2 regions of the Pseudoalteromonas sp. BZA4 genome follow, and region 1 is predicted to be linked to the other one. Evidence: predicted binding sites of a transcription regulator. Region 1 holds the regulator's gene; the other holds the start of a gene.

The links. Region 1 encodes LexA, which represses DNA repair genes until DNA is damaged. Its sites were predicted from a motif close to TACTGTATNNNNATACAGTA; they were not measured.
Region 2: the regulator LexA is predicted to act here: its motif matches at 1,533-1,552, upstream of uvrD (DNA helicase II).

The regions. Positions count from the first base shown of each region.
Region 1 is NZ_JBECOT010000011.1:29,743-37,659, reverse strand. Features, by position in the region: gene ABMY41_RS06840 (transmembrane cytochrome oxidase associated protein) at 1-404, opposite strand, end outside; gene ABMY41_RS06835 (SURF1 family protein) at 385-1,134, opposite strand; gene ABMY41_RS06830 (DUF2909 domain-containing protein) at 1,149-1,460, shown strand; gene ABMY41_RS06825 (cytochrome c oxidase subunit 3) at 1,360-2,235, opposite strand; gene ABMY41_RS06820 (cytochrome c oxidase assembly protein) at 2,272-2,802, opposite strand; gene ctaD (cytochrome c oxidase subunit I) at 2,802-4,397, opposite strand; gene coxB (cytochrome c oxidase subunit II) at 4,397-5,539, opposite strand; gene lexA (transcriptional repressor LexA) at 5,977-6,594, opposite strand; gene ABMY41_RS06800 (hotdog fold thioesterase) at 6,756-7,193, shown strand; gene ABMY41_RS06795 (hypothetical protein) at 7,201-7,581, opposite strand; gene ABMY41_RS06790 (hypothetical protein) at 7,740-7,917, shown strand, end outside.
Region 2 is NZ_JBECOT010000045.1:24,273-32,189, forward strand. Features, by position in the region: gene ABMY41_RS16065 (peroxiredoxin-like family protein) at 1-610, shown strand, start outside; gene ABMY41_RS16070 (YacL family protein) at 643-1,011, opposite strand; gene ABMY41_RS16075 (hypothetical protein) at 1,133-1,357, opposite strand; gene uvrD (DNA helicase II) at 1,617-3,782, shown strand; gene ABMY41_RS16085 (GNAT family N-acetyltransferase) at 3,760-5,829, shown strand; gene ABMY41_RS16090 (ABC transporter substrate-binding protein) at 5,792-6,916, shown strand; gene ABMY41_RS16095 (CZB domain-containing protein) at 6,984-7,832, shown strand.

The DNA.
Region 1 (7,917 bases):
GGGTAATGCAATACCACTAAGCCCATGTGATCAACCAAGTATAAGTCTCCCGCTTTGAGCGCTGGACTTACTGCTAATTGACGCCAATTTGCCGATACCAGCTGTTGATTTGTCAGTACCGCCACATCCACTTTTTGCTGATTTTTACCTAAAGCGACATATAGGTTATCTAGACTGGCTAATTGGTTTGCACAAACTTCACTGCACTCTTTTGGATAATTAAGCGCAATTGTCCATTGTTTAGGATCGCCTTGTTGCCAATCAGCTAATTTAACTTCTTCGCTTAAAAGCTCACCATGATTACTCGAACCACTCGGTAACCACTCAAGCTTTAATGCTGCATAAGCAAGTGCCAGCGGCACAAAACAGCATAAAACGAATAAACTAAGCGGGTTTATTTTCATAACCTCTCCTTCTCATCGCAAAATAAGCAATAACAACACACGCTAAGCCGATTAATAACCACTGCACGGCATAGGCGTAATGTTTATCTGGCCCCATCACGACACTCTGGTAATGCGGGGTTGCAATACCATCTGCTTCATTGCGATAACCAATAAAGTCTTGTAAGGGCTTTGCTAATTGAGCACTAAAAATTGCTAAGTCGATGCCTTGAATACGCTTAGGCCAGCCTTGCTCTGCACCAATCTCATCGGCAAGTGTGAAGCCTTGTAAGTTGCCTTGTTTCAATTGCACAGTAGCCGTAAAGCTTGTTGATTCTGGCCACACAACGGTTGGCAACTGGCTACGGTTTGTTGGAGCTTTTAGCCAACCAAAGTTAACGATTAAAGGCACGCTTTCACCTGCAATTGTCATCGCTACTAGTAAGTCATAGCCCACTTGCCCCTGATAAATTTGATTATCAAGCAGCCAGTAATGTTGTTTATTTACCTCGCCAGAGACTTTGACTTGCAAGCCCGTTTTGTTCAGCTCACTAGGTAAATTTTGCAGTTCTTGCCAGCTCAAAACGCCTTGCTCTTTCGAAACGGCTAACTGGCTTAGTTGCTGCTGCTTTTGCTCGCCTCGCTGGTATTGCCAAACGCTTAGTCGCAAACAAATAAGCACTGCAAGTATCACAACGCAAATTGCGATAATTGAGCTAAGCTTTTGTTTACGCCATAAAATTAACTGCATTTGGAATACCTAATATGATTAAAATCATTATTGTTTTGTTATTACTTTATATTCTGTTCAACCTATTTAGAGCGCTGTTTGTGATGATGTCAGCAAAAGAGCACTCGAAACCTATGTCGCATTACTTAGGTCGTCGAGTGCTGTTTTCAGGTATTGTGCTGGTGCTCATCATTGCCGCAATGAAATTGGGCTTTATTCACACCAACCCGTCGCCGCTTCACAAAACTACAGCACGTACACAAACACAAATAAACACAACCACACCACATCAACAAAGTGCCAATACCAAGCAGCTGCTTGAAAGGCAAAATGCTTTTCACTCGTGAAGTGGCCTTTAAAAATTCTCAGCAGCACCACAAATAAAATAATGGTACCTAGTGTCACGTGCATACCGTGAAAGCCCGTTAACAAGAAAAAGGTATTCCCATAAACGCCCGCATCTAAGGTCAAACCTAAATCTTGGTAAGCATGCATATACTCGTAAACTTGTAAGCCAAGGAAAATCACACCTAATAGCACGGTTAAAGATAAAAATACCTTTAGGGCGCCGCGCTTATTGTTTTCTATCGCAACATGAGCAAAGTGAATTGTGACCGATGAGGTAAGCAGAATAAGCGTGTTGATCAGAGGTAGACCTTGCCAGCCCATAGCCTGCGTGGTCTCGCCCGCTGGCGTAGTTAATAGCGGCCATACGGCTTCAAAGGTTGGCCAGAGCACTTCATTGGTCATAGCGTTATTACCAGCGCCACCAAGCCAAGGCACCGAAATCATACGTGCGTAAAAAAGAGCGCCAAAAAACGCCATAAAGAACATAACCTCAGAGAATATGAACCAGCTCATACCTTGTCTGAATGAGCGGTCCATTTGTGCTGAGTAAAGCCCTTTATGAGACTCTTCAATAACGTTTCTAAACCAGCTAAAAACCATATAAATTAATATGGCAATGCCTAGATACAAGACATATTGGCCACTACTGCCCTCACCACTTACTTGCATCACAGTTAAACCAGCACCAACAGCAATTAAAAACATCGCGATGGCACCAACTATTGGCCAAGGACTCTCGGCTGGAACATAGTATTTTTCATAATTTTGATTCATTTGTTTGCTCCCAATTAGCAATTAGCTTGGCGGCTTTTAATCGTTTTTAGCCACAACATGCCCGCTAATATCAAACACGGTATACGACAACGTCAGTTCCTCAACATCGTCGGGTAACTCAGTATCAACATAAAACAACAAGGTAAATTCCATTTCTTCACCGGCTTTCATTGGCTGCTGATCAAAGCAAAAACAGGCTATTTTATGTAAGTACTTTGCCGCTTTTCCCGGTGATACTGATGGAATTGCTTGCATGACTTTGTCTTCATTACTGGTGTTCTTTGCTGAGAATTTAACTTCACGCATGGCACCTGGTTGTACCGCCACGCTGTATTGCTCAGACTGCACCTTAAATGGCGCGCCGCTTTGGGCGTGAGTGGTAAAGCTGACATCAACTTGGCGCTGTGTATTTATTGATTCACTCACGCTCGCTTTTTCTAATGATGGCTTACCATTCAACCCTGTAACGTCGCAAAACACGTCGTAAAGCGGCACCATTGCAAAAGCAAATGCGAACATGAGCAAGCATGTAATCAGCAGTTTTTTTAGCAAAGGTGCATGGTTCATTACTTAATCTCCGGCGGTGTTTCAAAGGTGTGATAAGGCGCTGGAGAATCGACTTCCCACTCTAAACCTTCAGCTCCATCCCATACTTTGGCAGGTGCCTTTTCGCCACCTCGAGCGCATTTAAATACCACCAATACAAACAACAGTTGCGATAAGCCAAATGCAAAACCACCAATACTGATAATGGCGTTAAAGTCAGCGAATTGCAGAGCATAGTCAGGAATACGACGCGGCATACCAGCAAGGCCAACAAAGTGCATAGGGAAGAACAACACGTTGACACTGATTAGCGATAACCAAAAATGCCATTTTGCCAGCGTTTCGTTGTACATGTTGCCAGTCCATTTCGGTAGCCAATAATAGGCTCCCGCCATAATTGAGAACACAGCCCCCGTCACAAGCACATAATGGAAGTGAGCCACCACAAAATAGGTATCGTGATACTGAAAATCTGCTGGTGTAATCGCAAGCATCAAGCCAGAGAAACCACCTAAGGTGAATAACACTATAAAGGCGATGGCAAACATCATCGGAATTTCGAAGCTAATCGAACCTCGCCACATGGTGGCCACCCAGTTAAACACTTTAACGCCCGTTGGTACCGAGATAAGCATGGTGGCGTACATAAAAAACAACTCGCCTGCCACAGGCATCCCTGTGGTAAACATATGATGTGCCCAAACGATAAAACTTAGCAGCGCAATCGATGAAGTTGCATACACCATAGACGCATAGCCAAATAGCTTTTTGCGCGAGAAGGTCGGTACGATAGTCGATATAATGCCAAAGGCCGGCAAAATCATGATGTACACTTCGGGGTGACCGAAGAACCAGAAAATGTGCTGGAACATCACAGGGTCGCCCCCACCGGCTGCATCAAAAAAGCTGGTTGCAAAGTATTTATCGGTCAACACCATAGTGACTGCCCCTGCTAGAACAGGCATAACAGCAATTAACAAAAATGCAGTGATTAACCATGTCCATACAAATAGCGGCAGCTTCATCCACGTCATACCTGGCGCTCTTAGGTTGACGATAGTCACGATAACGTTAATCGCCCCCATAATTGAGCTGATACCCATGATATGTACGGCAAACACAAAAAGTGCAGTGTTATCGTTGCTGTAAGTTGTTGATAGTGGTGCGTAGAAAGTCCAACCAAACGCAGGACCACCACCAGGCATAAGTAACGAAGCCAATAGAATTAAAAATGCGAACGGCAATATCCAAAAGCTCCAGTTATTCATACGTGGTAAGGCCATATCAGGCGCGCCTATCATCATAGGTACCATCCAGTTTGCAAGCCCAGTAAATGCGGGCATAACGGCACCAAACACCATGATCAAACCATGTACGGTAGTCATTTGGTTAAAAAAGTGCGGATCAACTAACTGTAATCCAGGCTGAAACAGTTCAGCGCGGATCACCATTGCCATCGCTCCACCAATTAAAAACATGGTGAGTGAAAAAATCAGGTATAAACTACCAATGTCTTTATGATTGGTGGTGTAAAGCCAACGCTTAAAACCTTTAGCTGGATGATGATGGTCGTGATGCGCATGCCCTGTTGCTTGCTCATTAATAACATTACTCATTAGTTCGCCTCCGCTGCTGCATCAATCGCGGCTTGAATTTGACTCGGTTGGATAACATCGCCGGTATCATTACCCCACGCGTTTCGCTTATAAGTAATAACCGCAGCAAGTTGCTTAATTGAAAGCTGTTTATCAAACGCTTGCATTGCTGTGCCAGGCTTACCGTGTAACACGATATCTATGTGATCTTTTACATCACCTAATACAATCGGGCTGCCTTTAAGTGCTGGAAAAACGCCTGGTAAGCCCATACCGGTAGGTTGGTGACATGCAGCACAGCTTGCCATATACACTTGCTCACCTAAGACCATAAGCTCTTCTTTCGGTAATGTTTGATCAAGCAAAGCAGCATCTGCTGCGGCCGCATTGGCTTTTTCTTGCTTGGCATCTGCAAGCCAATTAGCAAATTCATCTTCAGGTAAGGCTTTCACCACAACAGGCATAAAGCCATGATCTTTACCGCATAACTCAGCACATTGACCACGGTATACTCCTGGCTCGTTAATACGTGTCCACGCTTCATTGATAAACCCAGGATTTGCATCCTTTTTAACCGCAAAATCAGGCACCCACCATGAATGAATTACATCGTCTGAGGTCATTAAAAAGCGAACTTTCTTATTGATAGGAAGTACTAGCGGTTTATCTACTTCAAGCAAATAATGCTCAGTTTTCTCTGCTTGGTTGTCTATTTGATCTTTAGGAGTAGATAGAATCGAGTAATAAGCAATGTCTTCACCCATGTACTCGTAATGCCACTTCCATTGTGAGCCAGTCACTTTAATGGTGATATCGGCTTTAGAGGCATCTTCCATGGCAATTAAGGTTTTTGTGGCAGGCACAGCCATGGCGATTAAGATGACAAATGGAATGGCAGTCCAAAGTATTTCAACTTTTGTACTTTCATGAAATTGGGCAGGCTTGGCCCCTTTGGATTTACGGTGGTGTATTAAAGCCCAAAACATCACCGCAAATACGATGATGCCGATTACACAGCAGATAATAAATATCGTCATGTGTAACTCATAAACATTATTACTTATATCGGTCACCCCTTTACGCATATTGTATTGGCTATTTGCCAATGCAAGCTCAGGAAGTGCAAACAATATAAGCCACAAGGCGTAACGCAGTTTACCCATGTGACGGCTCCTTTAGATGCTATTGCAAGACGCAAAGCGAAAAGGCGATACAACAAGGTGCCCATTCGTTTTTCTTATTGTTCAGAGCGACTACGTATCATTTTGACCCACTTATGATACCGACCCCATGACTAACACCTCGCACATTTTTGTGTCTTTTTATTAATTAGGTGTTAATACAGTGTATTAACCAATTAGTTAAAAAATAACCAATAAGCAAGTTTTAATGATAATAAATGTTTATTTTGGTGCATAAATAACAACTATAATCAGCGCGTTATTTAATGTTTAGGAGTAAGAACGAAATATAAAAAAAGAGGAAAACTGCGCCATATAAGGCTTTAAATGAAGAGTAAGGATTCACAAATCCTAATTAAGTAGTAAAATTTCAGCGGCGCACCAAATTGAGTCAATTTAATGCACCAAATTGGGAGCATTTACATCCAGTCAGCGTTACGAATAACACCTACCGCTAACCCCTCGATGTTGAACGACTCATGCTCAAGGTCAACCTCAATAGGCGAAAACTCTTCGTTCTCAGCGTGTAAAAGTACTTTGCGACCCGCTTTTTCTAGACGCTTAACTGTTACATCTTCATCGACTCGAGCTACAACTACTTGCCCGTTTTCAGCAACTTGTGTTCTGTGTACTGCAAGCAAATCGCCATCCATAATACCAATGTCTTTCATACTCATACCATTTACACGCAGTAAGAAATCGGCAGCAGGTTTAAATAATGAAGGATCAACTTGGCAGTGACTTTCAACATGCTCTTGCGCCAAAATAGGTTCACCAGCTGCAACACGGCCAATTAAAGGTAAGCCTAGTTGCTCTGGCTCATCTTCTTCAATTAACTGAATACCGCGACTCGCCCCAGGCTTCATTTTGATCATGCCTTTTTTTGCCAGTGCTTTTAGGTGTTCTTCAGCAGCGTTGGCACTTTTAAAACCCAATGTTTGAGCTATTTCAGCACGCGTAGGTGGCATGCCTGTATCTTTAATAAAGACTTTAATTAGTTCTAAAATTTGCGATTGGCGTTTAGTTAATGGGCGCATACAACTGGTTTTCCATACAGTACATTTAACTGTGAGTATATACAGTTATTTGAAAATCGCAAATTTAAATTAACCCCATCATATTGCTACAAAACTAACATTGAACCACACCGAAAGATGCCATAAGGTATTATCTTTAATTAGCAGGCTAAGGAAACACAATGAGTATTTGGCACCAACCAATCACGTTAGAGCTTTGCAAAGAGCTGGAACAAGGGATTACCGGTCAAGGCACTTTAATGAAAACTATGGGCATTGAGGTAACTGAAATTGGCGATGATTATTTAATCGCAACCATGCCTGCTATTCCTGAGCATCATAACCCTATGGGCATGGTCCATGGCGGAGCAAACGTTGTATTAGCAGAGACAGTGGCAAGCTATGCAGCCAATTTCGTGGTTGATTTCAATAAGTTTTATGCTGTTGGCCAAGAAATTAATGCCAACCACATGAAAGCGTCACGCAAAGGAACGTTAACAGCAACTGCGAGACCGCTGCATTTAGGTAAGCGAACTTCTGTTTGGGATATTAAAATTACCAATGCCGCAGGAGAGCTTTGCTGCGTATCAAGAATGACCGCAGCTGTTGTAGAGCGATAAATTATGGCTATTTTTCGACAGGATAAATAGTAATTTCAATCCCTGCGCCAATTGCAGAGATACGTAACAAGGTATCGGCATGCAGGGGTTGGTTAAAGCATTTAGGCGAATTACCTGATTCAAAGCCTATATCAAATGTACGCTTTGAGCACGATAACCACTGTTTTAATGCATTGCGCGAGCAAGACTCAATAAGCTCGCAAAGCTGGTTAATGGCTTTATCTGGAGAGCTGATATCTGCGGTTGCTTCAATACGTGCTAGTTGGCGGTATTCATCTTGGTCATAATGTAAAACCATGGCGTTTTTCTTCAAATCAGCAACAAGCGCACTAATATCGTGCTTTGACTCAAGCTCCAGATCTACATTTAAAAATTGAATTTCCGACATACTCTCGTTTTTACCCTCTATTTATATCGACTGAAACTTTAACTCAGTTTTGTATATATACCAAATCTAGAATACAGTTAATGCGACATTATGCCGCATTGGCAATCTAGCTAAACAACCTAAAATAGCGCCCACATAACAATAATAACGGGGTAATAATGAATAAACGCCTGTTTAAGTATGCTCGTAAAGGGCATAAATGGCTTGGCTACTTACTTGCTTTGCAGATCTTTTTTTGGCTCTTAGGTGGGCTGGTAATGAGCTCATTACCACTTGAAAAAGTGCATGGTAAGCATCTGGCTAATCGCAGTTTAAGTAGCCCATTTTTATTGTCGG
Region 2 (7,917 bases), on a different contig from region 1:
TAGTGCACTGTTTGTACTATCAAGCCACGTTATCGCTGCAACTGCAACCAATATTGCCGAATCAGCAGAGCAAGTTAGTCCGTTATTACCTGGCTTAACGGTGCCAAATGTTGAATTGAAAGACCAATACGGTAAAACCGTCTCGCTAGCTGAGCGCTTTAAAGAAAAAACTACCGTGCTGATTGTTTATCGTGGTGGCTGGTGCCCATATTGTTCAAAACAATTGGCCAGCGTGCAAAAAATAGAGAAAGAATTAGCAAGCTTAGACGCGCAACTAATTGCCGTTTCACCAGATAGCCCTGAAAAACTCGCTGAAACAAAAATTACAGCTCCTAGCTATCAATTGCTTTCTGACGACAGCCTTACTTTGGCGCAAACGTTAGGTTTAGCATTTTATTTAGATGACAAAACAGCAAAAATTTACCGTAATAAGCTTGGGGTTAACTTTGTCTCGTTAGAAGGTGAGCCAAAAGTAGCACTGCCAGTACCCGCAGTATTCGTAATAGATACTAATGGGTTAGTTCATTTTCAATACGCCAACCCAAATTACAAAGTACGCTTAACAGAAGATTTATTACTAGCCGCTGTTAAATCAGTGAGTGAGCAATAAATTAGCAACCGATAAGCAGGATATGCTTCTGCTTATCGGCTTTGTGTAAATTCTTGCCAAGATTCAATTAAATCGACAAAGTCTTCAAAACCACAACCGCTGCACAAGCCCTCTTCTTCAAGCATTAAATCATCATCTTGATAAGCAACTAAATCTTCGTTGTCTTGATGTAATGCATGTGCTTCGAACAGCGCTTCGTCTTTACTTAAGATCAAATCAATTTCTTGACCTTGTAAGGTTAAAGACTCATGACTGTTCTTAACAGCAGAGATCAACGCTTGCACCATCGCAATTTTTTCTTTTCCGACTTCTTCGTTTAGCCAACGGCCTATAATGGCGTGTTCAGAGGAAATTTTAATGCGTAAACCGCTAATAGGGTCGCGGATAAATTGATATTCCATGGAGGGTACTCTTAATACGTTATCTGCTAATTATACCGTTTGCAGCTAAACGTGGCGAGTTTAGTCGCCTTAAAACAGCTCGAGCGCCTAAGTGGCGCTCGAGTTTGTGCTAATTAAATAGCTAGAGTCGCGACTTGAAGCGTGCAGCATCAATAATCGCCCATAGGTATACGATTGGCAGTAAAATAAAGCCAACTGCAACATAAATTAGTGCACCACTAATAACCCATGCTAAAAAGAATGCAATAGCCGCCATTAAACGACCTTGTACCAATTGTCCTAAACCAGGAAAAAAGATATTACATATTGCTGCGATTACATTACCGCCAGAACCTTGCTCTGCCATACTAACCTCTGTAGTTTTTAATGATTATACTTTTTATAATCACACTTTATGCCAACTTATTATGACTTACAAATCAAAGTGTTAAAAAGTGGCGTGATTTTAATTTTAGTTCTTTTTGCTAAAAATCGGTCAAATTCACAATTTTTATATCGTAATTTTAATGACTTGCCAAAATAGCTGTTTATAAAAACAGTATTTTATTTAGCCTTGCATAAACACCTGTTATACTCCACCCATTATAGATTGAAAAGGCGTAACGATGGACGTTTCTGAATTACTCGATGGCTTAAATGACAAACAACGGGATGCAGTCGCAGCCCCATTGCAAAATATGCTGGTACTTGCAGGTGCAGGTTCTGGTAAAACTCGAGTACTTGTTCATCGCATCGCATGGCTCATGCAAGTTGAGCAAGCTTCTGCATACAGCATCTTTGCGGTAACCTTCACTAACAAAGCCGCGAAAGAAATGCGTACCCGTGTAGAAGAAACGTTAAAAGCACCGGTTGGTGGTATGTGGATTGGTACCTTCCACGGCTTATCTCATCGTATTTTACGCGCCCATCACCGTGAAGCGAACTTGCCTGAAAGCTTTCAAATCTTAGATTCTGACGATCAACAACGTATGATCAAACGCTTACTCAAAGCGATGAACATCGATGATAAAAAGTGGCCAGCAAAACAATTTGGTTGGTATATCAGCGCGAAAAAAGATGAAGGTCTACGTCCTAAAGACATTCAAGCCTACGATATTAATGAGCAAATGATGCTAAAAGTCTATGCTGCATATCAGGAGGCTTGTGACCGTGCAGGTTTAGTCGACTTTGCAGAAATACTACTACGCTGCTACGAAGTACTTAAGAACCACCCAACACTTTTACGTCACTATCAACAGCGTTTTGCCCACATGCTGGTAGACGAGTTCCAGGATACCAACACTATTCAGTACGCTTGGTTAAAATTACTCGCAGGTAACACCAACAGTATTATGATCGTAGGTGATGATGACCAAAGTATCTATGGCTGGCGTGGCGCAAAAATTGAGAATATCAAACGCTTTTTAACTGACTTCGAAGCCGAAACCATTCGCCTTGAACAAAATTACCGTTCAACGGCAACAATCTTAAAAGCATCAAATGCGCTGATCAAAAACAATGCTGAACGCATGGGCAAAAGCCTGTGGACTGACGGCAATGATGGTGAGCCTATTTCTGTTTACGCTGCGTTTAATGAATTAGACGAAGCGCGCTTTGTTAGCAGCAAATTACGTAGCTGGCTAAATGCAGGTAATGCATTACAGGACGCCGCCATTTTATACCGTAACAATGCGCAATCTCGAGTACTCGAGGAAGCAATGCTACAAGAAGGCTTAAAATACCGTATTTACGGCGGTATGCGCTTCTTCGAACGCCAAGAGATCAAAGATGCACTGTCGTATTTACGTTTAGTGGGTAACCGTCAAGATGATGCTGCTTTCGAGCGCGTTATTAACACCCCAGCCCGCGGCATTGGTGATAAAACGCTAAGCCATATCCGTGATTGCGCTCGCAATGAATCATTGCCACTTTGGTATGCCGCAAAGGCTATTGTAGAGCAGCAGCATCTATCTGGCCGTGCAGCAAGTGCCGTCACTAAATTCTTAGAACTTGTTGAGCATATCGAAGATAAAATCAGCGATCTCACCTTAGAAGAGCAAGCGAAATATGCCATTCAAACCTCAGGGTTAATGGCAATGTATCAAGCTGAAAAAGGTGAAAAAGGCCGTGCCCGCGTAGAAAACTTAGAAGAGCTTATTAGTGCTTGTGGTCAATACGAACTCCCTGAAGATGAAGAGTTCAGCTCACCACTACAGGGATTTTTGGCTTATACCTCACTAGAATCTGGCGAAGGCCAAGCTGATGAGCACGAAGACGCAGTGCAAATGATGACATTACACTCAGCAAAAGGCCTAGAATTCCCACTGGTATTTATGGTTGGTGTTGAAGAGGGCATGTTCCCATCACAACAAAGTAATGAAGAGTCTGGCCGTTTAGAAGAAGAACGCCGCCTCTGTTATGTTGGTATGACTCGCGCGATGGAAAAACTATATATTAGCCATGCAGAAAGCCGCCGTTTATACGGCCAAGAAAAATACCACAGCCCATCACGCTTTTTACGTGAAATGCCTGAAGACTGTATCGAAGAAATTCGTATTAAAACACAGGTTTCAAGACCACCCGCGGCAGGTCGTTTTAGTCCCTCAGTAACACATGCCGCATTTGAAGAAAGCGGCTTTAACTTAGGACAACGCGTATTACACGCCAAGTTCGGCGCAGGAACCGTACTCAATTACGAAGGTAGCGGCGCACAGTCACGTATTCAAGTGAACTTTGATGACCTAGGCAGCAAATGGCTTGTAACACAGTATGCAAGACTTCAAGCCTTATAATGAGTATTTAACAGCACTGTGTAATGAGCTGGTGATCGCAAAGCATCGCCAGCTTGTCATTGTGCAAGGCTGCGAAACTTGGTGCTATCAGTTTGCAAACCAATTAGCGCTTAAAAATACCTATGTTTTCAGTAGCAACTCATTATTAGCAAATAGTGAGTTTCCAAAACATGCTCACCAAATTCTTGGCCAAGAGTTTCAACACGCAATTTTTGATGGTTTTAGCGGCTTATATGCCGATAAACTAGCCGCGCTTGCAGGTACCGTAAAAGCAGGTGGTGTACTGATACTGTTGCTGCCCGATGACCGCAAGTGGCAAGACCCTGCACTCACTAGTATTACCTCTTATGGCGAAGAAATTAAACACAGCTTTTTTAATCAGCGTTTATTCGCCAAGCTAGAGTTGCAACCACATTATTTTACTGAACACTCGCTCCCTGCTTACCAATCAGTATCACCAGCAACTGCTGAGATAAATTATCAGCAACAACAAGCATGTGTTGAGCAAATAATTAAAACCGCAACAGGGCGCGCTAATCGTCCTTTTGTGATCAGTGCCGACCGAGGTCGTGGTAAGTCAGCTGCTTTAGGGCTTGCAGCAGCAAGTCTTCAAGATAAAAGAATCCTTATTTGTGCCACCCAAACCAAAGCCGTACAAACAAGCTTTAAGCATTTAGCCACTGAGCTTGGTGTTAGCAAAGAGCAAAACTGTAAGCAACTAGCTAACCTTAGCTATATTGCGCCAGATACACTGCTACACGAAAAACCTGACTGCGATCTGTTATTTGTCGACGAAGCTGCGGCGATTCCGGTTCCTATGCTATTAGAGATACTAAAAAGTTATCCACGAATCGTATTTGCGAGCACTATGGTTGGTTATGAAGGGAATGGGCGTGGTTACACGTTGCGCTTTTTACATTACTTACGTAGCCAATATAAATCGCTAAAGGCAGTTACTCTGGATGAACCTATTCGTTTTGCTAAACATGACCCCCTCGAAAATAGCCTACGCGAACTATTACTACTCGATGCAAAGTACCTAGATACGCAAAGTGGTAAGTCTTACCAATTTGAAAATATAAGCAAAGATCAACTCGTTGAAGATGAGCAGCTGCTTAGCCAAATTATGGCGCTACTGGCGCTGGCTCATTACCAAACCACGGTAAACGACTTACGCCAATTGCTTGATGCCCCAGAGTTACAGCTATCGATCTGCAAACAAGAAAATGCATTAAAAGCCGTTTGCTTAATCGCTATTGAGGGTGGCTTAGCACCAGAAATCGCAGAGCAAGTAATAAAAGGAAAGCGTAGGCCTCATGGTCATTTAATGGCGCAATCTCTGACTCAATTGAGCCGAAATACAGAAGACTTGTGTAAACGCTCAGCGAGAGTTGTGAGAATAGCTGTTGCACCTGAACGTCATCAACAAGGTATTGGCTCAGCCCTGTTAAACTACTGCGAAAGCCAATTAAATAATTGCAGTTATTTTGGTGCCAGTTTTGGCGCAAATGCAGCGTTAGTTAAGTTTTGGCAAAGTAATGGCTTTAATATTGTTAAGCTTGGATTTAGTCATGACAAAGCAACGGCTGAACATGCTGCTTTAGTGATTAAAGCATTAGGTAAGCAAAGCACAGATAGCGCAGCACTCTTAATAGAGGAATTTAAACAAGATTTCTCTTTGCAACTCCTTGGTCACTTTAGCTCACTTCCTTGGCAGCTTATTGCAGAGCTATTCAAAGGCTTACCAAAAAGTTCCTTATCTTCTGCCTTAAATACAAGAGCTGAGCGACTGTTAACCGGTGACATTAACCTCTTCCAAGTACAGCCATTGCTATGGAAAATGATTTGGAGCACACCAATTAGTCTAAATTTATTAGATGAACATACAAAATTCATCCTTATTCGACTAGTATTACAGCAAACCTCTGTAAATAGCTTGATCGAAGAAGCCGGTTTTACAGGTAAAAAAGACTTAGACTCACAGTTCAAAACCGCAGTGCAAGGTTGGTATGCTCACTATAAATCACTTCAAAATAACAGCCATTAAGTGTTTATGTTTTTATGCCTTGCTACTATCTCAGTTAGCTTTAGCTGAACACGAACAACCTACCATTAAACTCGGGATGTCGACGGCACTGACTGGACCTGCTAAGCAAATAGGTGAACAGCTAGCGCTTGGTAGTAATATTTACTTTAACAAAATCAACAAAGAAAACGGTATTAATGGCCAAAGTATCGATCTGATCTTAGCTGATGATGGCTATGAGCCAAAAAATACCGTAGTGAATACCCGCGAGTTTCTATTTGACCAAAAGATCCATGCGATTTTTGGCTCTATGGGCACGCCAACAGCTCATGCAATTAAGCCCCTGCTAGATAGACACCGTATTCCATTTCTCATGCCATTTACAGGCGCTGACTTTTTACATAACAGCTCAATGCCGAATGTATTTAATCTTCGTGCGAGCTACCAAGATGAAGCCATAGAGCAAATTAACTACCTAGTTAAAGAGCGTAAGCATGAAAAAATTGGCTTAATGATCCAAGCCGATGAGTTTGGTTATATGGTAGAGAGCAATCTCGTTAACGCCCTAAAAATACATGGTATTAAACCTGTAGAAGTCACGCGATTTAAGCGTAATAGTGATGATATTTCAAAAGCTTTAGCGCTTCTAAAAGAAAGTAATGCAACCGCGATTTGTTTAGTCGGCACCTACGAGCCTCTCGCTGAATTTATTAATGCAGCGAACAAACAAAACTTCAACCCAGACTATACTTCGGTGTCTTTCGTTTCGAGCCATGATTTATATCAGCGAGTTAAACAGCCTGCCAACATTATGGTCACTGAAGTGGTACCTGACCCAAATAACTGTAAAAACCCTTGGTGTAAGCAATTTATTGAAGATATAGAGCCTTATCACACTAGTGCGAATAGAATTATATTTGAAGGTTATTTGAATGCTGTTGCACTCGTTAGCGCTGCCCAAAAATGCCCAACGCCTCTAAACAATCAATGTCTGCTGACTGAGCTAAATCGTCTCTTTACTGACACATCAGATTTCGCTGATCTATTTAACACTCACACTGCGGGAAATAACAAAAAAATCTACCGCTCATATTTTAAAAGTAATTAGGTTAAACTACGACTAAATTACAATAATGTTCTATGCTATAGAGACTTAACAAGGCTTTGAGGAAAATATGGATCTGATTAATTTTCGAGTTGGCCAAAAGACCATTTCACTAAAAATTCTCGATATTCTTCTAACTGAGCGTTACGAAGGAAATTTAACGTCGTTGCCAAATGAAAATAAAAGCTTCATTGGGGTTAAAGATTATATGGAAACCCCAACGCCTATCTTTGATTTAGGAATTGTATTAAACAATCACTCAACCAAAGAGACCAATACCGAATTATCTGACCTTTTAGTCGAAAGAGAAAAAGACCATTTAGATTGGCTAGATGCCTTAGAAAATAGCCTAGTAACAGGTGCACCTTTTACAAAAGCCACAGATCCAGACAAATGTGCATTCGGTCGTTGGTATAACAACTTTGAAACCGATAACGAAGACTTACAAAGTATCTTAGCCAAGTTTGATAAGCCACACCGTGAATTACATGCTATGGCCGGTGAGTTATTAGAATTGCAAAAAAGCCAACCTCACGACAAGGTGATTAGCCTATTTGCAGAGAAAAAGCGCCAAACATTCAACCAGCTTATTAGATTGTTTGAATCGGCACGTGAGCAGATCATTCTTGATTACAAGCCAATCATCATCTTCACCACAAAAGACGGTGTAACACCTCATATAGGCCTTCTAGTCGACAAAGTAGAAGACAACATCAACGTAAAAAAAGAAGACATCAAACCGTTAGACCAACTTACCTCGGTTGGTTTTGATGTTGATCCGCAAACTAAAAACATGATGCGCGGACTAATCAAAATGAAGCATAAACACAGCTTATTATTAGACCCAAGTGCCATCTTCCGCCCAGAGCACCTCATGCGCCACGAAGCAGAAGAAACCGAAGAGTATGGGCTTTTTTAGTCGCTAGTTAGCGAGTTAGAAAGAGTAAAGTTAGTTAGGGGAAAGTTGAAAGGTCTGGCGTAGGTTGGGTAGAGCGGAGCGAAAG